4 regions of the Nocardiopsis synnemataformans genome follow, and region 1 is predicted to be linked to each of the others. Evidence: predicted binding sites of a transcription regulator. Region 1 holds the regulator's gene; each other region holds the start of a gene.
What was found. Region 1 encodes HrcA, which represses chaperone genes, less so after heat shock. Its sites were predicted from a motif close to TTGGCACTCTCNNNNNGAGAGTGCCAA; they were not measured.

Region 1 (5,154 bases):
CTGAGCCGCTCCGGCCGGGTCCGGACACGGTGAGAGGGCCCGGCCGACGGCCGGGCCCCCTCGCGCTCGCCGACGCGCCGGACTACTTGATCCAGCTGACGTTGAACGGGTAGCGGTACCACTCGCCCCGGTTGGCGGCCACGCCGCCGATGATGCCGAGGACGACGGCGGCGACCCAGCAGACGAACCAGGTCAGGAAGCCGATGATGACGATCATCAGGACGCTGGAGATCAGGTAGCCGATCATGATCAGGAGCTGGAAGTTCAGCGCCTGTGCAGCCTGGTTGCGGACGAACGGCGACTCGTCCTTCTTCACCAGGAAGATGATCAGCGGCAGGATCCAGCCGAGGATGCCGCCGCCCACATGGGCGAACATCGCCATCTGGCGCTCTTCGGCACTGGGCTGTCCGGTCGTGGCCGAGGAGGGGCCGTAGGCGCCGTGCGGGGGCTGGCCGTAGCCGCCCTGCTGGTAGTGGGACTGGTAGCCGCCGGTCTGCTCGTACCCGGGCTGGCCCGGGTATCCGCCGGAGGGGTCCTGGTAACCGGGCTGCCCCGGGTAGCCGCCGGGCTGACCGGGCGGGGGCGGGTAACCGCCCTGCTGGTAGCCGGGCTGACCACCGGTGGGGTGACCGTGCTGGGAGGGGTAACCGCCGGAGTCCTGGCCGGGCTGCTGGCCCTGGCCGTAGGGGCCCTCGGGAGGGGTGTTGGGATAGGACATGTTGGGTTCCTTCGTGCGGATGCGCTCGGACTGCGTGCGGGAGCGGATCACTTCAACAGGCGGATGCTCACCGGGTAGCGGTACCACGTCCCCTTGTTGGCGCCGTTGGCGCCCATGACGCCGAACACGATAGCGACGACCCAGATCAGGGCGACCAGGAGGGATCCGATCCAGGACAGCTCTGGGAAGAAGATACCCAGGCCGATGAAGGCCACCCACGCGAAGACGTAGGGGATCAGCAGGGTGAGCTGGAAGTTGGCCGCCTCAGCCGCGTGGTGGCGGACGAACGGCGACTGGTTGCGCTTGGCGAAGTAGATGGCCAGCGGCGGGATCCAGCCCAGGCAGGCGATCACGAAGCCGGACAGGTGGGCGAGCATGGCCACGAGTGTGCTGTTGTCGCCGTCCGGGGCGCCCTGCTGGGGCTGGCCCTGGACGCCGGGCTGCCCGTACGCCGCGGGAGCGCCCGGATAGGGCTGCTGCTGACCCGGGGCGGGCTGGCCGTAGGCGCCCTGGTGGGGCTGGCCGTACTCCGGCGGGGATTGCTGGGGCTGGCCGTAGGGCTGCTGCTGGCCGTAGTCGGACGGCGGGGCGTAGCCGGGCTGGGCGCCGGAGGGCTGGCCGTATCCGGGCTGGGCGCCGGAAGGCTGCGCTCCCGGGGTCTGGCCGTAACCCTGCTGTCCCTGGTCGGGTTGCGGGGCGTACGGGGACTGCGCGCCCGAGGGCTGTCCGTAGGCGGGCTGCTGGCCGTAGGCCGCCTGCTGCCCGTACCCGGGCTGCTCGGGGGCTCCTTCGGGCGGGGCGAAACCGGGCTGCTGCTGACCCGGGGCGGGCTGGCCGTAGGCGCCCTGGTGGGGCTGGCCGTACTCCGGCGGGGATTGCTGGGGCTGGCCGTAGGGCTGCTGCTGGCCGTAGTCGGACGGCGGGGCGTATCCGGGCTGGGCGCCGGAGGGCTGTGCTCCCGGGGTCTGGCCGTAGCCCTGCTGTCCCTGGTCGGGTTGCGGGGCGTACGGGGACTGCGCGCCCGAGGGCTGTCCGTAGGCGGGCTGGCCCTGACCGTGCTGGTCCTGACCGGGCTGGGGAGCGTACGGCGACGGGGCGCCCGGGGGCGGTGCGAAGCCGGGCTGTGCTCCCGGGGCCTGGCCGTAGCCCTGCTGGCTCTGGTCTGGCTGCGGGGCGTACGGCGGCTGCGCCCCGGACGGCTGGCCGTATCCCGGCTGCGCTCCCGAGGGCTGCTGACCGTAGCCCTGCTGGCTCTGGTCTGGCTGCGGGGCGTACGGCGGCTGCGCCCCGGACGGCTGCCCGTAGGCGGGCTGCTGGCCGGGATCCGGCTGCTGGGGCTGCTGTCCGTACTCCTGCTGCCCGTCCTGCCCGTGGTCCGGCTGCTGTCCCCGGTGGGGATCCTCCGGGGGCGGGGGGTTCGTCGGGGTCTGGCTCATGCTCTTCCTTGGCTCCGCTGATGAGGGGGAGGTTCCTGTACTACCGTGCTGTACCGACGACCGCGCGGGCCGGAGGCGGGCGACCTCGGCGCCGAACACGGGGACCGACGCCTCGCCCAGGTCAAATCCTAGGTCCTGCCGCTCCTCCCGCGCGCAGTGCTCGCTAGGGAGCGTCCGGGTGCGGCCCGGTGACGAAGTCGATCAGCTCCTCCACCCGGCCGAGCAGGGCCGGCTCCAGATCAGCATAGGTACGCACCGATCCCAGGATCCGGCGCCACGCCTCGCCCGTCTCCAACCGCCAGCCCAGGGCGCTCACGACCCCCTCCTTCCAGGGGACGCCGCGCGGCACCTCCGGCCAGGCCCCGATCCCGACGGAACCCGGCCGCACCGCCTGCCAGACGTCGACGTAGGGGTGCCCGGCCACCAGCACGTGCTCGCCGCGCACCCGCTCGGCGATCCGCGTCTCCTTGGAGCCCGGCACCAGGTGGTCCACCAGGACGCCCAGCCTCCTGCCGGGCCCGGGTGCGAACTCCGCCACGATCGAGGGCAGGTCGTCGACCCCCTCCAGGAACTCGACGGCCACTCCCTCCACACGCAGGTCGTGGCCCCAGACCTTCTCCACCAGCTCGGCGTCGTGGACGCCCTCCACGTAGATCCGGCTCTCCCGGGCCGTGCGCGCCCGCGCGTCCGGCACCGCCACCGACCCGGAAGCGCTGCGCAGCGGTCCCCTCGGGACCGCGGCGGGGCGCACCAGGGTCACCGGCTCGCCGTCGACCAGGAACGCGGCCGGAGCGAGGTCGAACACGCGGCGGCGGCCGTGCCGGTCCTCCAGCGTCACGGTGGCCTTGTCCCAGGCCACCACCGCCCCGCAGAACGCCTCCTCGGCGTCCTCCACGACCAGTTCCCGTTCCAGGGGCACCTCGCGGACCGCCTTCTTCCTCGGGCGGCGCCAGTCCCCGGCGAGCACGTCGCGGCCGTAACGGCCGGTTCCCTTGGTAGCCACGGTCGTGCAGTCTACTGGTGGCGCGAGCCGGCGCCCCGTCGGCCGCGGCGCGCGCCGCGGGCCCCGCGGGAGCGGGGACGACGGGGCCGCGCCGGGGCGTCGCCGCCCACGGGTAACCGTCAGGGTTTGCGGCCGGGCATAGACTTAGCACTGAGGACCACGGAGTGCCAGGAGGTGGCGAGTGCTGGATGAGCGCAAGCTCGCGGTCCTGCGTGCCGTCGTCGAGGACTTCGTCAACACCAACGAGCCCGTGGGGTCCAAGGCCCTGGCCGACCGGCACCGGCTCGGCGTCTCTCCGGCGACCATCCGCAACGACATGGTCGCCCTCGAGGAGGACGGCTACATCGCGCAGCCGCACACCAGTGCCGGCCGCGTCCCCACGGACAAGGGGTACCGGCTCTTCGTCGACCGGCTCTCCTCGGTCAAGCCGCTCTCGACCGCGGAGCGGCGCGCCATCGAGTCCTTCCTCACCGGCGCCGTCGACCTCGACGAGATCGTCGCCCGGACCGTACGGCTCCTCGCGCAGCTCACCCGCCAGGTCGCGATCGTCCAGTACCCCTCGCTGACCCGCTCGTCGGTGCAGCACGTGGAACTGGTCCCCCTCGGGGGACAGCGGATCATGATGGTCGTGATCACCAACACGGGCCGGGTCGAGCAGCGCGTCATCGACGGCCTGGGAGAGGTCCACGAGGCCGCCGTCGACGACCTGCGCGCGATGTTGAACCGGGCCATCGCCGGACGCCACCTCGGCGACGTGCCCGACGCGGTGGAGGACCTGCCTCCGCAGGTGCCGCCCGAACACCGCCGGATGGCGGTGTCGGTCCTCTCCGTCCTGCTGGAGAGCCTCGTCGAACGGCACGAGGAGAAGATCGTCCTCGCGGGGACGGCCAACCTCGCCGCCGTCGACTTCGCCGCCAGCCTGAGGGAAGTCCTGGAGGCACTGGAAGAGAACATGGTCCTCATCCGTTTGCTGGGAGAGGCCAAGGACCCGTCGATGCTCACGGTGCGCATCGGCGCGGAGAACTTCCACGAGGGCCTGAGGTCCACCTCCATCGTGTCGGCGGACTACGGTGTGGGAAACCAGTCGCTCGCCAAGATCGGTGTGGTGGGACCCACCCGGATGGACTACCCGGGGACGATGGGAGCAGTACGCGCCGTGGCTCGCTATGTCGGACAGATTTTGGCAGGACAGTAACTCAGTGGCCAGAGACTATTACCAGGTTCTCGGAGTGCGTCGCGACGCGTCCAAGGACGAGATCAAGAAGGCCTACCGGCGGCTCGCGCGCGAACTCCACCCGGACATCAACCCGGACCCCGCAACCCAGGAGCGCTTCAAGGAGGTGACCCAGGCCTACGAGGTCCTCTCCGACGAGAACAAGCGCCGGATGTTCGACATGGGCCAGGACCCCTACGCGCCCGGCGGCGGTGGCGGGGCAGGGGGCTTCGGCGGCGCGGGCGGGTTCGCCTTCGACGACATCATGAACGCCTTCTTCGGCGGCGGCCAGCCCGGCGGGCGCGGCCCCCGGGAACGGGTCCGCCGCGGGCGCAGCATCAAGATCCGGGTCGAACTGGACCTGGTGGAGACCGCGTTCGGGGTCAGCAAGGAGATCACCTTCCCCACCGCCATCCTGTGCGAGACATGCCAGGGCGAGGGGACGGCGGCCGGTTCGCACCGCACCACCTGTGAGATGTGCCACGGGCAGGGCGAGGTGTCCCAGGTCACCCGGTCCTTCCTCGGACAGGTCATGACCTCCCGCCCCTGCCCCCAGTGCTCGGGCCAGGGCTCGGTCATCACCAACCCCTGCGGCGACTGCGCGGGCGAGGGCCGGGTGCGCGAGAAGGTCACCCGCACCGTCAAGATCCCCGCGGGCGTCGACGACGGCACCCGCATCCAGCTCGCCGGAGAGGGCGAGGTCGGCCCCAACGGCGGACCGCGCGGCGACATCATCCTGGAGATCATCCAGCGCCCGCACCCCACCTTCGAACGGCGCGGCGAC
Region 2 (5,154 bases), on a different contig from region 1:
CCAGGGCGTCGGTGCGCTCGGTCACCGCCTCGCGCAGGCGGTCGGAGGCGGCCTCGGCCTGCTCCCGGGTCTCGGTGCGGCCCAGCTCCATCTGCTCGTTGAGCTCGGCCAGGCGCTGGCGCAGGTGGGTGCGCATCTCGGTGAGCGACGACTCGTGGTCCTCGCGGAGCTTGGCGAGCGCGCCGGTGACGTCGGCGACCGCGGCGGTGGTCTCGGCGTTGTTCTCCTCGGCCTGGGTGCTGAGGTAGCCGACGTTCTCGGCCAGCTTGGCGGCGAGGGACTCGTGGCGCTCGGCGGAGGAGGTGGACAGCGCGCCCAGCTCCTCGGCCAGGGCGGCGGTGCGCTCGCCCAGTTCGCCGGTGTTCTCCTGAAGGCGTGACAGCAGCGCCTCGTGCTGCTCGGCGGTGCGCTCCTCCATCGAGGTGCGCAGCCGCTCGGTGCGCTCCTCCACGAGCGTGCGCAGCTCGCCGTTGGCCTGCTCCGCCTTGGCGGCGGCCTCCTCGGCCTTGGCCGCGACGGTCTCGCCCAGCTGGGCGTCGGCGGCGGCCAGGGCCTCACGGCTCTCGCTGACGGCGGTGGTGAGGCTCTCGCGGCTCGCGGCCACGGCCTCGGCCAGCTCGGTGCGGCCCTCGGCCAGGGCCTCGGAGATCTCGGTCCGCCCGCTGGTGACGACCTCGACCAGTTCGGTGCGGCTCTCGCCGACCGCGGCGGTGAGGGCCTCGTGGCGGCTCTCCGCGGACTCCGAGAGCGCGGACAGCGACGCCTGCACGGCCTCGGTCTTGGCCGTCAGGGAGGCCAGGGCGGTGTCGAGGGCGTCCAGACGGGCGCCGAACGTCTCACTCAGCCCGTCCAGGCGGGTGCCGAGGGTCTCACCGAGTCCGTTCAGACGGGTGTCGAGGGTCTCGTCCAGCCCGTTCAGGCGCTCGCCGAGCTCGTTGACCTGCTCGGAGGTGCGGTTGCCCGTCTCCGCCATCCGCTGGAGGCGGGTGAGCGCGGTGTCCAGGTGACCGGCGATGCGGTGGGTGTCCGCGCGCAGGGAGGGCAGGTCCGACAGGGGCTTGACCTGCTGGCCGACGACCTCGATGTGCTCGGCGAGGGTCTCCGCCCACTCCGGCGGCCGGGCGAGGAACTCGTCGACGCGGCCGTTGACCGTGGCGACCGACTCGGTGAGGGCGGTGAGCTCGCGCTCGCGCAGCTCGCGGAGCAGCCACTCCATGCCCTCCAGGCGCTGACGCATCTCCTCGCTGACGGCGCCCTGCGACTTCTGCTCGGAGACGTGCTCCTGGGCGGCCTGGGAGAGCAGGTCGCGCATCCGGTCGGAGATCCCCGCCTGACCTCCTCCGTTGAGGAAGTTGTGATTGGTCTGTTCCACCGAGGTGCTCCTTATTTTTCTGGCGCTCCCGTATCCGTCCGGGAGGAGTGGACGGTGGGTTCCGGACGGCTCGGGTTCTCGATGGTCCCCGGGCGGGCGGCGCTCCCGCATCAGTACGGCCTCATCGTGACTGGAGTGTTACTGAGCGTATACACGTGAGGCAAGGTCCGTGCTTTGGCTGAACCGCGGGGGGCGGGTCAACGATCACGGCCTTCCGGGTGAATCCATGAGAAGGGAAAGAATTCGCGCCGCCAGTTTAACGACACGTACCCCTGCTCCCCCAGGAGACCGCCAAAGATCTGGGTGGGGAAGGTAACGATCTGGCCCGATGTCGTGATCCGCGACCCCAGAGTGCACTCCAGCCACCTCGTCCACGGTTGTGCGCCTCCTCCGACTTCGGTCCCGCTCCGGCTCCGCCGCCAGCCCCGGGGCCTCCGCCGAACCGGGGCCTAACCCCGGGCCGGGTCGCCGACCTCGCGGCACAGCAGGCAGAAGGGCCGCTCGCCGATCCGCGTGAGCACGACCGTCACCGACTCCGGACCGGACGCGCGCAGGTCCCGGCGCAGTTTCTCGGTGTCCACCGCCGACCCCCGCTTCTTGACGGTCACCGTCCCCGCCCCGAGGGCGCGCACCGCCGAGCGCAGCCGCTTCAGCGAGAACGGCAGCACCTCCACCACCTCCAGCACCCGCCACAGCGGCGAGAGCACCGCGGTGTCCGCGGTGAAGTACGCGATCCGCCCGTCCAGCAGGGCGCCGTCCACCCGGGCCGCGGCCTCCGCCACCAGGTGTGAGCGCACCACGGCCGGGTCCGGGTCGTACAGGTAGCGCCGGGCCGCCGCCACCGGGGCCGGGCCGAGGCCGGGTTCGGCGTCCAGGTGCGCCACCGCGCCCTCGCGGGCGAGCAGCCCCTCGCGCTCGTGCAGCACCGTCGCCCGGCGCCGCGGCCCGTCGGCCAGCGCGCCGAACCACAGGGCGGTCTCCTTCAGCTCCCCGTCCACCGAGATCCACTCGGCCGCCGCCTCGGGCAGCGCCTCGTGCGGAATGCCCGGCGCGGCCTTGAGGCAGGCCGCCTCCGCCCCCGCTGCCAGGTCCACGGCCACGTCCCACGGCGGGGAGTAGGCCGAGGGGTCGAACACCCGGCCGCGCCCGCCCCGCCTGGCGGGGTCGCAGAACAGCAGCGGGTACCGGCCGGGCTTGGTCGCGGAGGCGTCGCCCTCGCGGACCCGGGCCAGTCCGGACAGGCCCAGGGCCTCGATGTTGGCGCGGGCCACCGCGACCGTGAGGGGGTCGGCGTCCACGCCCTCCACCGGAACGCCGCGCGCGGCCAGGGCCAGCAGGTCCGCGCCGACCCCGCAGCACAGGTCGCCCGCGGTGACGCCGTCCAGCCCCCACCCCGAGGAGCCGACGGCGCGAGCCACCCCGGCCGTGCGTTCCGCGCGGTAGTCGGCCACCACGCGCCGGGTGGACTGCTCCAGCCCGTTGGGGGTGAAGAACATCCGCTCCGCGAGTTCGCCGAACTTGGCCCGCCCGCGCTCGCGCAGGGAGACCTGGGTCAGGACGGCGTTTACCAGCTCGGAGACGGGTAGACCGGGGTCGAGGGCGGCCACGCGCGGATCACCGCGCAGCAGCGAGGCCGCGGCGAGCTGGTCCCTGGCGGCGGCCTGCGGGTCAACCCCGGCCAGGACCTCCCGGCCCGCGTCGGTGAGCAGGGCCTCGAAGGCGGGCGCGCGCATGGGTTCCCCCCGGGCGTCGAAGGAGCGGTGTGCGGGAGCGACCGAGCCCCGCCCCGGCCGGGAGGGGAGTCCCCCTGACGGAGGTCCCTGACCGGGGGTCACGGTCACATTTCCATTCTGGCACTCTCGGGGGTAGAGTGCTAACCGCGACGAGGCCGGTCTGGCACCCGCGACGACAGGCCGCCGCGGTCGCCCCTTTTTCGCAGTCGGTCCGTGCACCAGCGCGGGCCGAGATCAGTACACCGAAACTTTGAAGGGGGAGGTCACACCGTGTCGACCGCCACCAAGACCGTGCTGAAGCCGCTCGAGGACCGCGTCGTGGTCCGGACGCTGGAGGCCGAGCAGACCACCGCTTCCGGTCTGGTCATCCCGGACACCGCCAAGGAGAAGCCCCAGGAGGGCGAGGTCCTGGCCGTGGGCCCGGGCCGCTGGGACGACGAGGGTGACAAGCGCATCCCGCTGGACGTGAAGGTCGGCGACGTCGTTCTCTACAGCAAGTACGGCGGCACCGAGGTCAAGTACGACGGCGAGGAGTACCTGGTGCTCTCCGCCCGCGACCTTCTCGCTGTCGTCGAGAAGTAGGTCTCTACGGGGCCCGCTCCGTCGGGCCCGGAGCCAATCGCATCCCGCACCGGTCGGCGCACAGCCGGGCGGGCGGGATGCCCGCTTTCGACCAGCCTGAAGAGGAAGCACCCACATGCCGAAGATCCTGGAGTTCGAGGACGACGCCCGTCGCGCCCTCGAACGGGGCGTCGACCGCCTCGCCAACGCCGTCAAGGTGACGCTCGGCCCGCGTGGTCGCAACGTCGTCATCGACAAGAAGTTCGGCGCCCCCACCATCACGAACGACGGCGTGACCGTCGCCCGTGAGGTCGAGCTGGACGACCCCTACGAGAACCTGGGCGCCCAGCTGGTCAAGGAGGTCGCCACCAAGACCAACGACGCCGCCGGTGACGGCACCACCACCGCGACCGTCCTGGCCCAGGCCCTCGTCCACGGGGGTCTGCGCAGCGTGGCCGCCGGCGCCTCCCCGATGTCCCTGAAGAAGGGCATCGACGCCGCCGCCGCCAAGGTGTCGGAGATCCTCCTGGAGCGCGCCCGTCCCGTCGAGGAGCGCGCGGACATCGCCTACGTCGCCACCAACTCCGCCCAGGACGCCCAGATCGGCGACCTGATCGCCGAGGCGTTCGACAAGGTCGGCAAGGACGGCGTCATCACGGTGGAGGAGGCCCCGACCTTCGGTCTGGACCTGGACTTCACCGAGGGCATGCAGTTCGACAAGGGCTACGTCTCGCCCTACTTCGTCACCGACGGCGACCGCCAGGAGGCGGTGCTGGAGGACGCGCTGATCCTGATCAACCAGGGCAAGATCAGCAGCCTCAACGACCTGCTGCCCGTGCTGGAGAAGGTCGTCCAGAGCAAGAAGCCCCTGCTCATCATCGCCGAGGACATCGACGGTGACGCCCTGGGCGCCCTGGTGCTCAACAAGATCCGCGGCACCCTCAACGTCGCCGCGGTCAAGGCGCCCGGCTTCGGCGAGCGCCGCAAGGCCATGCTCCAGGACATCGCGGTCCTCACCGGCGGCCAGGTCGTCGCCGAGGAGGTCGGCCTGACCCTGGAGAACGTGGACCTCGACGCGCTGGGCGGCGCCCGCCGCGTCACGATCACCAAGGACGCCACCACCATCGTGGACGGCGCCGGTGAGAAGTCCGAGGTCGAGGACCGCGTCCGCCAGATCCGCAAGGAGATCGAGGCGAGCGACTCCGACTGGGACCGCGAGAAGCTCCAGGAGCGCCTGGCCAAGCTCGCGGGCGGTGTCTCCGTCCTGCGCGTGGGCGCCGCCACCGAGGTGGAGCTCAAGGAGAAGAAGCACCGCCTGGAGGACGCCATCTCGGCGACCCGCGCGGCCATCGAGGAGGGCATCGTCGCCGGTGGCGGCGCCTCCCTGGTGCACGCTTCCAGGGCCCTGAGCGCGGAGGACCTCGGCCTGACGGGCGACGAGGCCACCGGTGTGGCGATCGTGCGCCGCGCCCTGATCGAGCCCGCCCG
Region 3 (5,154 bases), on a different contig from region 1:
CGGCCAGGGGCACGGCGCCGGGGAGGACCAGCGGGCCCGGGAGGAGCTGTACACGCAGGGGCTGCTGTACGGGCTCGACCGGCGCACCGCGCGCCGCCGCGCCGACGGACTCCTCGACCAGCTGGAGCTGGGCGGGGCCGCCGACCGCGAGGTCACCAAGCTCTCCGGCGGACAGCGCAGGCGCCTCGACATCGCCATGGGGCTCATCCACGAGCCGAAGCTGCTGTTCCTGGACGAGCCCTCCACCGGACTCGACCCGCACAGCCGCGCCAACCTGTGGGAGCACATCGCCCGGCTGCGCGACCGGACGGGCACCACGGTCGTGCTCACCACCCACTACCTCGACGAAGCCGACGACATGGCCGAGCGGGTCCTGGTCATCGACCACGGCAGGGTCATCGCCGACGGCACCGCCGACGAACTCAAGGGCAAGGTCTCCGGCGACCTGGTCACCCTCACCGTGCCGAACGCCGAACAGGCGCGCACCGCCGCCGGGATCGCCGAGCGGGTGCCCTCCGCCGGAACGGCGGAGGTGCTCGCGCACGCGGGGCGCGACGCCGAGGTGCGCCTGCGCGTGGAACGCGGGGACACCGTGCTGCCCGAGCTGCTGCGCGGGCTGGACGCGGCCGGAGTCCCGCTGCTCGCCGTCCGGGTGCAGCGGCCCACCCTGGACGACGTGTTCCTGACCCTGACCGGACGCAGCCTGAGGGAGGAGGGGGCATGAGCTTCCACGAGGTGACCGGAACTCCCGCGGAGGCGACCGGGGAGGAGAGGACCGGGGCGAAGGAGTCCGCGGCGAAGGCGACCGGGGGGAAGGCGCCCGCGATGCGGGGGCCGGGCCTGGTGCGCGACACCGCGACCGTCTTCGCCCGCCAGATGCGGCCGTTCCTGCACCGGCCGCTGATGCTGCTCTTCGGCATGCTGCAACCGGTGCTGTACCTGGTGCTGTTCGCGCCGCTGCTGACGGGGCTGGCCGGTGCCGAGGGACAGGACCCGTGGCAGTGGTTCGTGCCCGGTCTGCTGGTGATGCTCGGCCTGTTCACGGCCGGGTTCGCCGGTTTCGGGCTGCTGCCGGAGATGTCCTCCGGAGCGCACGAGCGGCTGCTGGCCACCCCGGTGAGCCGGGTTTCGCTGCTGCTGGGACGGGTCCTGCGCGACGTGGTGCTCATGCTGGCGCAGATGGTGCTCATCCTCGTGCTGGTGGTGCCGCTCGGGTTCGACGCGTCGTTGGCGGGCGCCGTCGTGGGGCTGCTCCTGCTCGCCGTCCTGGGCGTCGGGCTGTCCACGCTGTCGTACCTGACGGCCCTGGCGGTCAAGCAGACCTACGTGTTCGCGCCCATCGTGCAGACGCTGATCATGCCGCTGATGCTGCTGTCCGGCGTGCTGCTGCCGATGGAACTGGCGCCGCCGTGGCTGTACGCGCTCTCGCGGGCCAACCCGGTGGCCTACGTGGTGGACGCCGAGCGCGCCCTGTTCGCCGGGCAGTGGGACGCGTCGGTCGCCGTCGGCTGGGCCGTGGCGGTGGTGCTCGCGGTCGCGGCGCTGGCCGGGGGGTCGCGGGCGATGCGCCGCCTCAGCTCCTGACCCGGGCGCCGCTGTCGCGCGCCGGGCCGGGGCCGGGCCGGGAGCCTTGGAGCCGGGTCGGAGCCGTGCGCCGGGAAAGGGGGAACCGGTGCGCGGCTCCGTCCGCTCAACGCGGAAAACCCCCATGTCATACGGTGTTTGTGCAGGTAGACGCGGAAATGTCGGGATGGGAAATCGTGACCACATCGTTTGCACTCGCCGGGGTCGAGTGCTAAAAAGGGAACTGGTTAGCACTCGCCTTGACTGAGTGCTAACCGGATCGAGGCTGCGAGATCGCGGTCCCCGGCAGCAGGGTTGCCGGAGGGTCCGCGGTCGTCCGTCGCGGGCGCATGCCTCGTCCCATCGCGTATCAGCCCGGTCACGGGAGGACAAGAACTCAATGGCAGCCAAACTGATCGCGTTCGACGAGGAGGCCCGTCGCGGCCTCGAGCGCGGCATGAACCAGCTCGCTGACGCCGTCAAGGTCACGCTCGGCCCCAAGGGCCGCAACGTCGTCCTGGAGAAGAAGTGGGGCGCCCCCACGATCACCAACGACGGTGTCTCCATCGCCAAGGAGATCGAGCTCGAGGACCCGTGGGAGAAGATCGGGGCCGAGCTGGTCAAGGAGGTCGCCAAGAAGACCGACGACGTCGCGGGTGACGGCACCACCACCGCCACCGTGCTCGCCCAGGCCCTCGTCCGCGAGGGTCTGCGCAACGTCGCCGCCGGCGCCAACCCGATCAGCCTCAAGCGCGGCATCGAGTCCGCCGTCGCGCGCATCAACGAGGAGCTCGGCAACCTCTCCAAGGACATCGAGACCAAGGAGCAGATCGCCTCCACCGCCTCGATCTCCGCCGGCGACCCCCAGATCGGCGAGACCATCGCCGAGGCCATGGACAAGGTCGGCAAGGAAGGCGTCATCACGGTCGAGGAGGGCCAGACCTTCGGGCTGGAGCTCGAGCTCGCCGAGGGCATGCGCTTCGACAAGGGCTACATCTCGCCCTACTTCGCCACCGACCTGGAGCGCATGGAGACGGTCCTCGAGGACCCCTACATCCTCATCGTCAACTCCAAGATCTCGAACAACAACGAGTTCCTGCCGGTTGTCGAGAAGGTCCTCCAGGCCGGCCGCCCGCTGGTCGTCATCGCCGAGGACCTGGAGGGCGGCGCCCTCCAGACGCTGGTCGTCAATAAGATCCGCGGCACCTTCAAGTCCGTCGCCGTCAAGGCCCCGGGCTTCGGTGACCGCCGCAAGGCCCAGCTCGGCGACATCGCCGTGCTGACCGGCGGCCAGGTCATCACCGAGGAGGTCGGCCTCAAGCTGGAGAGCACCGAGCTCGACATGCTCGGCCGCGCCCGCAAGATCGTCGTCACCAAGGACGAGACCACCATCGTGGACGGCGCCGGTGACGCCACCGCGATCGCCGGTCGCGTGAACGAGATCCGCAACGAGATCGAGCGCACCGACTCCGACTACGACCGCGAGAAGCTCCAGGAGCGTCTCGCCCGCCTGGCCGGCGGCGTGGCCGTCATCAAGGCCGGTGCCGCCACCGAGGTGGAGCTCAAGGAGCGCAAGCACCGCATCGAGGACGCCGTCCGCAACGCCAAGGCCGCGGTCGAAGAGGGCATCCTGCCCGGCGGTGGTGTCGCTCTGCTCCAGGCCAGCGTCCCGGCCTTCGAGAAGCTGGAGCTGGAGGGCGACGAGGCCATCGGCGCCGACATCGTGCGTCGCGCCATCGCCGAGCCGCTCAAGCAGATCGCCATCAACGCCGGCCTCGAGGGCGGCGTCGTGGCGGAGAAGGTCCGGAACCTGGAGCCCGGGTTCGGCCTGAACGCCGCCACCGGCGAGTACACCGACCTGTTCAAGGACGGCGTCATCGACCCGACCAAGGTCACCCGCTCGGCTCTGCAGAACGCGGCTTCCATCGCCGGTCTGTTCCTGACCACCGAGGCCGTCATCGCCGAGAAGCCGGAGAAGGCCGCCGCTCCCGCCGGCGACCCGACCGGTGGCATGGGCGGCATGGACTTCTAGTAGGTCCGTGAGACCTCGGGCCCCCGGGCCCGCAGGTGTCTGAGGTCCGGATACGCGACCTCGCCCGCGACGACCGGGCGGCCCCTTCGGGGGTCGCCCGGTTTCGCCTTTTCCGGGGTCGGGACCGGGACCGGAAACACTGGGAACGCCGGGATCGCCGAAGCGGCACTGTCGTTCGCGGAAAGCCGGGGTTATTCTGCGAAGTGTCGGGCGGACGGGGACACGGAGCGTTACAGTCCCTGTTCGGAGGTGCAAGGCGAAATGAGTCTGCTGATGACGGAAGCCGCCCCGGCGGTGGGGCTGTCGCAATGGGACTACCTGCTGGGCACCTGGCGAGAGCTGGACGTGCCCGACGGTTGGCGGGCCGAGATCATCGATGACAACGGAGTCGTGCTCGTGGCCCCCCCGTCTGACCCCCACAACTACATCGCGGTCCGGGTGAACCGGATGCTCGGGCAGGTCCTTCCCGACGACTGGGATGTCTATCAGACCCTGGGCATCCAGTTGCCGATGGTCGAGCGGCTCTACATGCCTGACCTCGTTGTCATGCCGGAGGACGTCGTCCTCGATCCGTCACGGACTCCCTGCCCGGCGGACGAGGCGGAGCTGGTGGTCGAGATCGTCTCCCGGAGCAGCAGGGACACCGACCGCAGGAAGAAGCTGTGGGGCTACGCGCACGCGCCGGTCCCGCTCTACCTGCTGATCGACGCCTGGGACGAGGCGGGGCCGTCGGTCACCCTCTACGAGCAGCCCGGCAACGGCCGCTACAACCACGCCACGACCGTGGACTTCGGCGCGAAGATCCGGCTGCCGGAGCCCTTCGACGTCGAGCTGGACACGTCCAGGTTCCCCGGCCCCGACCAGTGGCCCTCCTGAGGGCGCGGACAACAGCGGCCCGGAGAAGTCAGTCGTGCTGTCCGCTGATCACCGACCACCCATCGCCGATGTGCCGATCGTGGTCTGTGGGGCACCGCCGTCAGCCCGCGCCGTGCCAGGCCCGCCACAGGTCGGCGTAGGAGCCGCCGCGGGCCAGCAGCTCGTCGTGGCTGCCCAGTTCGCTGATCCGGCCGTCCTCCACCACCGCGATCCGGTCGGCGTCGTGCGCGGTGTGCAGCCGGTGCGCGATGGCCACCACCGTACGGCCCGACAGCACCCCCGCCAGCGAGCGCTCCAGATGGCGGGCCGAACGCGGGTCCATCAGGGACGTGGCCTCGTCCAGCACCAGCACGTCCGGGTCGGCCAGCACCACGCGGGCGAGGGCGAGCTGCTGCACGTGGGCCGGGTCCAGCGAGGCGTTGCCCGACCCCACCCGCGTGCCCAGCCCGTCCGGCAGCGCGCGCACCCAGGGCTCGGCGTCCACGGCGGTCAGGGCCTCCCAGAGGCGTTCCTCGTCCACCGCGGCCGCGCCCTCGGGCCGGTCCAGCGCCAGCGCCAGGTTCTCGGCGATCGTTCCCCGGAACATGTGGCTCTCCTGGCTCAGCAGGATCGCCCGCGCGCGCCGTTCCTCGGGAGGCAGGCCCGACACCGGCGCCCCGCTCACGCGGACACCGCCCGAAGTG
Region 4 (5,154 bases), on a different contig from region 1:
GGTCGCCCACGAACCCGTGGCGGTGCACCTCGCACCCGGCGTCGCGCGCGGCGGCGGCGATCATGAAGCTGTTGGACTCCCAGATCTGGCCGGGGCCGAGCGGGCGCCCGGGCTCGACCAGCTCCTCGCCGGTGGAGAGCACCATCACACGGGGGCGGGCGTAGACGGGCACCGAGCGGCGCCCGACGGCCGCCAGGACGCCCATCTCCCCCGGGCCGACGCGCACGCCGGGCCGTAGCACGGTGGCGCCCGCGGTGACGTCGTCCCCCGCGCGGCGCACGGCGTTGCCCGCCTTCACCGGCCGGTCGAAGGTCACCCTGGCCGTGCCGCCGTCGGTCCACTCGACCGGGACCACCGCGTCGGCTCCCGAGGGCATGGGCGCGCCGGTCATGATCCGGGCCGACCTGCCCGGCAGGACCGCGGTCGGGGAGGGGTCGCCCGCCGGGATGTCGGCGACGACCGGCAGCCGCACGGGGTTGTCCGGCGAGGCCGACTCCAGGTCCGCGGCGCGCACCGCGTACCCGTCCATGGACGAGTTGTCGAAGCCCGGCAGCGACACGGGCGAGGTGACGGCCTCGGCCAGCACGGCGCCGTGTGCCTGGAGCAGGTCCAGCTCGGTCGGCACGGGATCGGGGATCAGTGCCAGGACATCGGCGACGTGCTGTTCGACGCTCTTCACGGGGGTTCCTCCCGGTTCGCGGTTCCTTTGGTGGCCCCGCCTCCCCTCCCTCAGGAGACGGCTCACGCCCCATTCTCGCCGCGTCCGGCCCCGCGTGCGGTGCGCCGGGCCCCGGTCGGGGCGCTCGGGCGTTCCCGGTCAGGGGCGCTGGGCCTGCGCACGGTCGACGAAGTCGCGCAGCCAGGGCAGCAGTTCGTCGGCGAGGTCGGGGCGGCGGCAGGCGAAGTCCACGACCGTGCGGATGTAGTCGGCCTTGTTGCCGGTGTCGTAGCGGCGGCCGCGGAAGAGGACGCCGTGCACCGTGCCGCCGTCCTCGGGCTTGCGCCGGGCCAGCTCGCGCAGGGCGTCGGTCAGCTGGATCTCACCGCCCCGGCCGGGCGGGGTCTCGTGCAGGACGGGGAAGACCGCCGGGTCGCAGACGTAGCGGCCGATGATCGCCCAGCGGCTCGGCGCCTGCTCGGGGGTGGGCTTCTCGACCAGGTCGGTGACGGTGACGACGTCCTCCTCGTCGGTGGGCTCGATGCCCGCGCACCCGTACAGGGACACCTGCTCGGGCTCCACCTCCATGAGGGCGACGACGCTGCCGCCGTGACGCTCGCGCACCTCGATCATGCGGCACAGCAGGTCGGCGGACTCGATGAGGTCGTCGCCCAGCAGGACGGCGAAGGGGTTGTCGCCCACGTGCGCCTCCGCGCACAGCACCGCGTGGCCCAGGCCGCGCGGCTCGCCCTGGCGGACGTAGTGCACCTGGGCGAGGTCGCTGGACTCGCGCACCGAGCGCAGCCGCGCGTCGTCGCCCTTGGCCTCCAGCGCCTCCTCCAGCTCGTAGGCCCGGTCGAAGTGGTCCTCGATGGAGCGCTTGCTGCGACCCGTGATCATCAGGACGTCCTGGAGGGAGGCGGCCACCGCCTCCTCCACGACGTACTGGATCGCGGGCTTGTCCACGATCGGCAGCATCTCCTTGGGCGTGGCCTTGGTCGCGGGCAGGAAACGCGTGCCCAGGCCCGCGGCGGGTACGACCGCCTTCGTGACGGACACGGAACCGGAGGGTCGCTTCTGGTCGGTGGAGTCGTTCATGTCGGCACTTTAGGGCAGCGGTCGGCCGTCTCAGCGTCTCCACACCCAGGAGGGCGCCAAGAAGTCCCGACGGTTTCGGGCGGCGGAGGGCGGACCGCCACCGCGTGTTCACCGCACGGGGCATCCGGCCGGGGCCGGGCGGTGCCACACTGGGGCCATGGGCGAGAGCGAGCTGCGTGAGGCCAAGGCCGGGCTGCGGAGGGGTTTCCTGGAGCGGCGGCGCGCCCGGAGCCCCGAGGAGCGCTCCCGGGCCGGGTCGGCGGTCCGCGACGCGCTACTGGACGTCCCGTGGCTGGCCATGGGCGGAACGGTCGCCTGCTACTACTCCGTGGGCGGCGAGCCCGACACCCGCAAGCTGGTGGCGGCGCTGTGGAAGCGCGGCGCCTACGTGCTGCTGCCCGTGTTCCCGCCCGGCGGCGAGCTGGACTGGGCGGCCTTCGACGGGCCGGACTCCCTGGCCCCGGCCGGGCACGGGCTGCTGGAACCCGTGGGCCACCGCTACGGGCCCGACGCGCTGGCCCGGGCCGACGCGGTGGTCTGCCCGGCCCTGGCCGTGGACCGGCGGGGGACGCGCCTGGGGCGCGGCGCCGGGTGCTACGACCGCGCGCTGGCCCGCAAGGGCCCGCACACGCCGGCGATAGCCCTGGTCCACGACGAGGAGTTCGTGGAGTCGCTGCCCGCCGAGTCGCACGACCGGCCCGTGGACGCCGTGGTCACCCCGTCCGGCGGGGTGCGGGTCCTCGGCACGGGGGTGTGGCCGGGCGGACCGGCTGAACGGGACCGGCTGAGCGGGCGGAGCTGAGCGGGAGGGGCGGGACGACGCACAAGGCGGGATTAACCCGAACGCCGGGGGCGTTGTCGCTGGCGGTCGCGCTCCGGCGGCGCCCGGCGCCCGGCCGCGTGCACCCCCGCACCGATCTCCGTGGGAGAGGCCCTGTCACGGCTCCGGTCGGCGAGCGCGTACTATTTAGCAGTCAACGGGCGAGAGTGCCAGCAAGGAGGACCCGAACAGTGCCTACGTACCAGTACGCGTGCACCGAGTGCGGCGCCCAGATGGAGGTCGTGCAGAGCTTCAGCGACGACGCGCTGACCGTCTGCCCCGAGTGCGAGGGCCGCCTGCGCAAGGTGTACTCCGCCGTGGGCATCGTCTTCAAGGGCTCCGGCTTCTACCGCACCGACAGCGGCAAGTCCTCCAACAGCTCCGTGCTGACCGGTTCGGGCTCCGGTGAGGGCAAGGACGGCGGGAACTCGGGCTCCACCGACTCCTCCTCCGCCTCGTCCACCTCCTCGGACGCCAAGAGCTCCTCCTCGGACACCAGCAGCGGCAACAGCACCACGAGCAAGGCCAGCAGCACCAGCGCCACCGCCGCGACGGGCTGATCCGCCGGACCGTTGACCGCCACCGCGCCGCCGATCCCTCGGCGGCGCGCGGCCCGTGTGATCGGGCCTGTGGACAACCTCCGAACGGCCCCTCCGCGACCTAGCGTTGAGGGTATGAACAACGCCGCGCCCCTCCCCTACCGGCACCGTCGCGCGCTCACCCGGCTCCTGGACCGGCACCGGCGCGTCGTCGCCGCCCTCCTGGCCGCCGCCGCGCTCCTCAGCGCCGTCCTGGCCGTACGCCCTCCTCCCGTGCCCACCTCCCGTGTCCTGGTCGCCTCCCGCGACCTCGGTGCGACGGACCCCCTCACCGACGGCGACCTCACCGCCCGGGACCTGCCCGCCGACTCCGTGCCTGGCGGCGCGCTCGCGGCCGACACCGCGACCGCGGGGCTCCGCCTCAACGCCCCGGTGCGCCGGGGAGAGGTGATCACCGACGCCCGGCTCGCCGACCCTCCCGCGCGGCCCTACGGTCCCGGCCTGGTCGCCGTCCCGGTGCGGGTGGCCGACCCCGGCGCGGTGGGCCTGCTCTCCCCCGGCAGCCGGGTGGACGTCCTCGCCGCCAGAGGGCGCGACGACCTCGCGCCCGCCCGCGCGGGCCCCGCCGTGGAGGTGGCCAGCGACCGCCCCGTCCTGGCCCTCCCGGAGGAGGACTCCTCGGGCGGCGGGGAGGGCGGCGCGCTGATCGTCATCGCGGCCACACCCGTCGAGGCCAGGAGCCTGGCGGGCCACGCGGCCGACTCACGGCTGTCCATCACCATCCGCGGTTGACCGGCGACCTCCGGTGGGCAAAGCTGGCCGGGCGCCGCGGGCTCCCACCAGGGGAATCCCGCTGCGGCGCCCGTACGGACACCACGAGTATGTAGGGCTTGTATCCATGCAAGGCTTCAAGAAGTTCCTGCTCCAGGGCAACCTGGTGCAGCTGGCGGTCGCGGTCGTGATCGGCGCGGTCTTCGCCAACCTCATCACCGCGTTCACCGAGGGGTTCATCACCCCGCTGATCGGCATCTTCGGCGGGGTTCCCACCTTCGGGGACCTCTACTTCGAGATCAACGGGAGCCGGTTCCTGTACGGGGCGTTCGTCGACGCGCTGATCTCGTTCCTGATCACCGCGGCGATCCTGTACTTCTTCGTGGTACTGCCCGTCGCCAAGGTGGTGGAGCGCTTCGTCAAGGCCGAGGAGGCCACCACGCGCGAGTGCCCGCACTGCTGCACGGAGATCAGCAAGAAGGCGACCCGCTGCGCCCACTGCACCAGCGAGGTGGTGCCCGAGACCGCCGCCTGAGGCGGCCGAACGCGTCGGGGGCGGCCCCGTGCGGGGCCGCCCCCGGAAGGGCCGGGCGAGGATCAGCCTGTGTACTCCCAGTGCCAGGGCTCGAAGGGACTGGACTTGGCCCAGGCCGGGTGGTGCCAGCCGAAGTCGGCGCCGTTGGCCTCCATCCAGAGCCAGCGGTCGGACCGGTAGTTCTGGATGCCGCAGCCGAGGTCGATCGCCTGTCCCAGGCCGTGGTTGCTCGTGCCGGGGACGGCCGCGAAGCCCGGCGCCACCTGGCCGTAGACGCGGTGCTGGTTGGGCAGGTCGCGGTAGGCGCTGGTGATGCACATGTTCTCGCCGTACTCGTCCACGTACCTGGCGTTGAGCTGGAGGAAGTCCACGGCCGCGTCGGCGCGCAGCCTCTTGTCGTCGTAGAGGTCGCACAGGGAGTTGGCCGGGAGCAGGCCGTTGGCCGCCCCCTGGGCGTTCACGGCCGCGTCCGGGTCGCAGTTCCCGGCGGCCATGTAGGCCTCCGGGTCGATGCCGCGGTCCTCCAGCTCCTGGACGAGCTCGTTCGTGGTCTGCTCGGACTGCTCGCGCAGGGCCTCGATGTCCGCGGCCAGTTCGACCTGTTCCAACTGGGTGGTGGTCTGCAGCTCCTGCGCCTGGCTCGCCAGCTCGACCTGCTCCTCGCGCAGGTCGGTGGCGTCCTGGATGAGCATCTGGTTGTCCTGGGAGATCTTCGCCGCGTAGGACTGGATCT

Region 2: a site for HrcA is predicted at 3,223-3,249, ahead of groES (co-chaperone GroES). Genes of this name have one in related genera too.
Region 3: a site for HrcA is predicted at 1,773-1,799, ahead of groL (chaperonin GroEL). Genes of this name have one in related genera too.
Region 4: a site for HrcA is predicted at 2,724-2,750, ahead of ACSIH6_RS17780 (FmdB family zinc ribbon protein). Genes of this name have one in related genera too.

The regions. Positions count from the first base shown of each region.
Region 1 covers NZ_CBDRFA010000004.1:12,874-18,027, reverse strand. Annotated here, with positions in the region: gene hemW (radical SAM family heme chaperone HemW) at 1-4, shown strand, start outside; gene ACSIH6_RS02970 (DUF4870 domain-containing protein) at 83-718, opposite strand; gene ACSIH6_RS02965 (magnetosome magnetite crystal formation protein family) at 766-2,154, opposite strand; gene ACSIH6_RS02960 (DUF3097 domain-containing protein) at 2,318-3,157, opposite strand; gene hrcA (heat-inducible transcriptional repressor HrcA) at 3,339-4,352, shown strand; gene dnaJ (molecular chaperone DnaJ) at 4,357-5,154, shown strand, end outside.
Region 2 covers NZ_CBDRFA010000050.1:26,938-32,091, forward strand. Annotated here, with positions in the region: gene ACSIH6_RS25480 (coiled-coil domain-containing protein) at 1-1,372, opposite strand, end outside; gene ACSIH6_RS25485 (THUMP-like domain-containing protein) at 1,822-3,105, opposite strand; gene groES (co-chaperone GroES) at 3,376-3,687, shown strand; gene groL (chaperonin GroEL) at 3,803-5,154, shown strand, end outside.
Region 3 covers NZ_CBDRFA010000103.1:13,450-18,603, reverse strand. Annotated here, with positions in the region: gene ACSIH6_RS36070 (ATP-binding cassette domain-containing protein) at 1-724, shown strand, start outside; gene ACSIH6_RS36065 (ABC transporter permease) at 721-1,584, shown strand; gene groL (chaperonin GroEL) at 1,964-3,595, shown strand; gene ACSIH6_RS36055 (Uma2 family endonuclease) at 3,869-4,471, shown strand; gene ACSIH6_RS36050 (ABC transporter ATP-binding protein) at 4,572-5,154, opposite strand, start outside.
Region 4 covers NZ_CBDRFA010000028.1:66,424-71,577, reverse strand. Annotated here, with positions in the region: gene glp (molybdotransferase-like divisome protein Glp) at 1-679, opposite strand, end outside; gene galU (UTP--glucose-1-phosphate uridylyltransferase GalU) at 818-1,756, opposite strand; gene ACSIH6_RS17785 (5-formyltetrahydrofolate cyclo-ligase) at 1,914-2,558, shown strand; gene ACSIH6_RS17780 (FmdB family zinc ribbon protein) at 2,768-3,136, shown strand; gene ACSIH6_RS17775 (SAF domain-containing protein) at 3,251-3,907, shown strand; gene mscL (large conductance mechanosensitive channel protein MscL) at 4,014-4,421, shown strand; gene ACSIH6_RS17765 (D-alanyl-D-alanine carboxypeptidase family protein) at 4,484-5,154, opposite strand, start outside.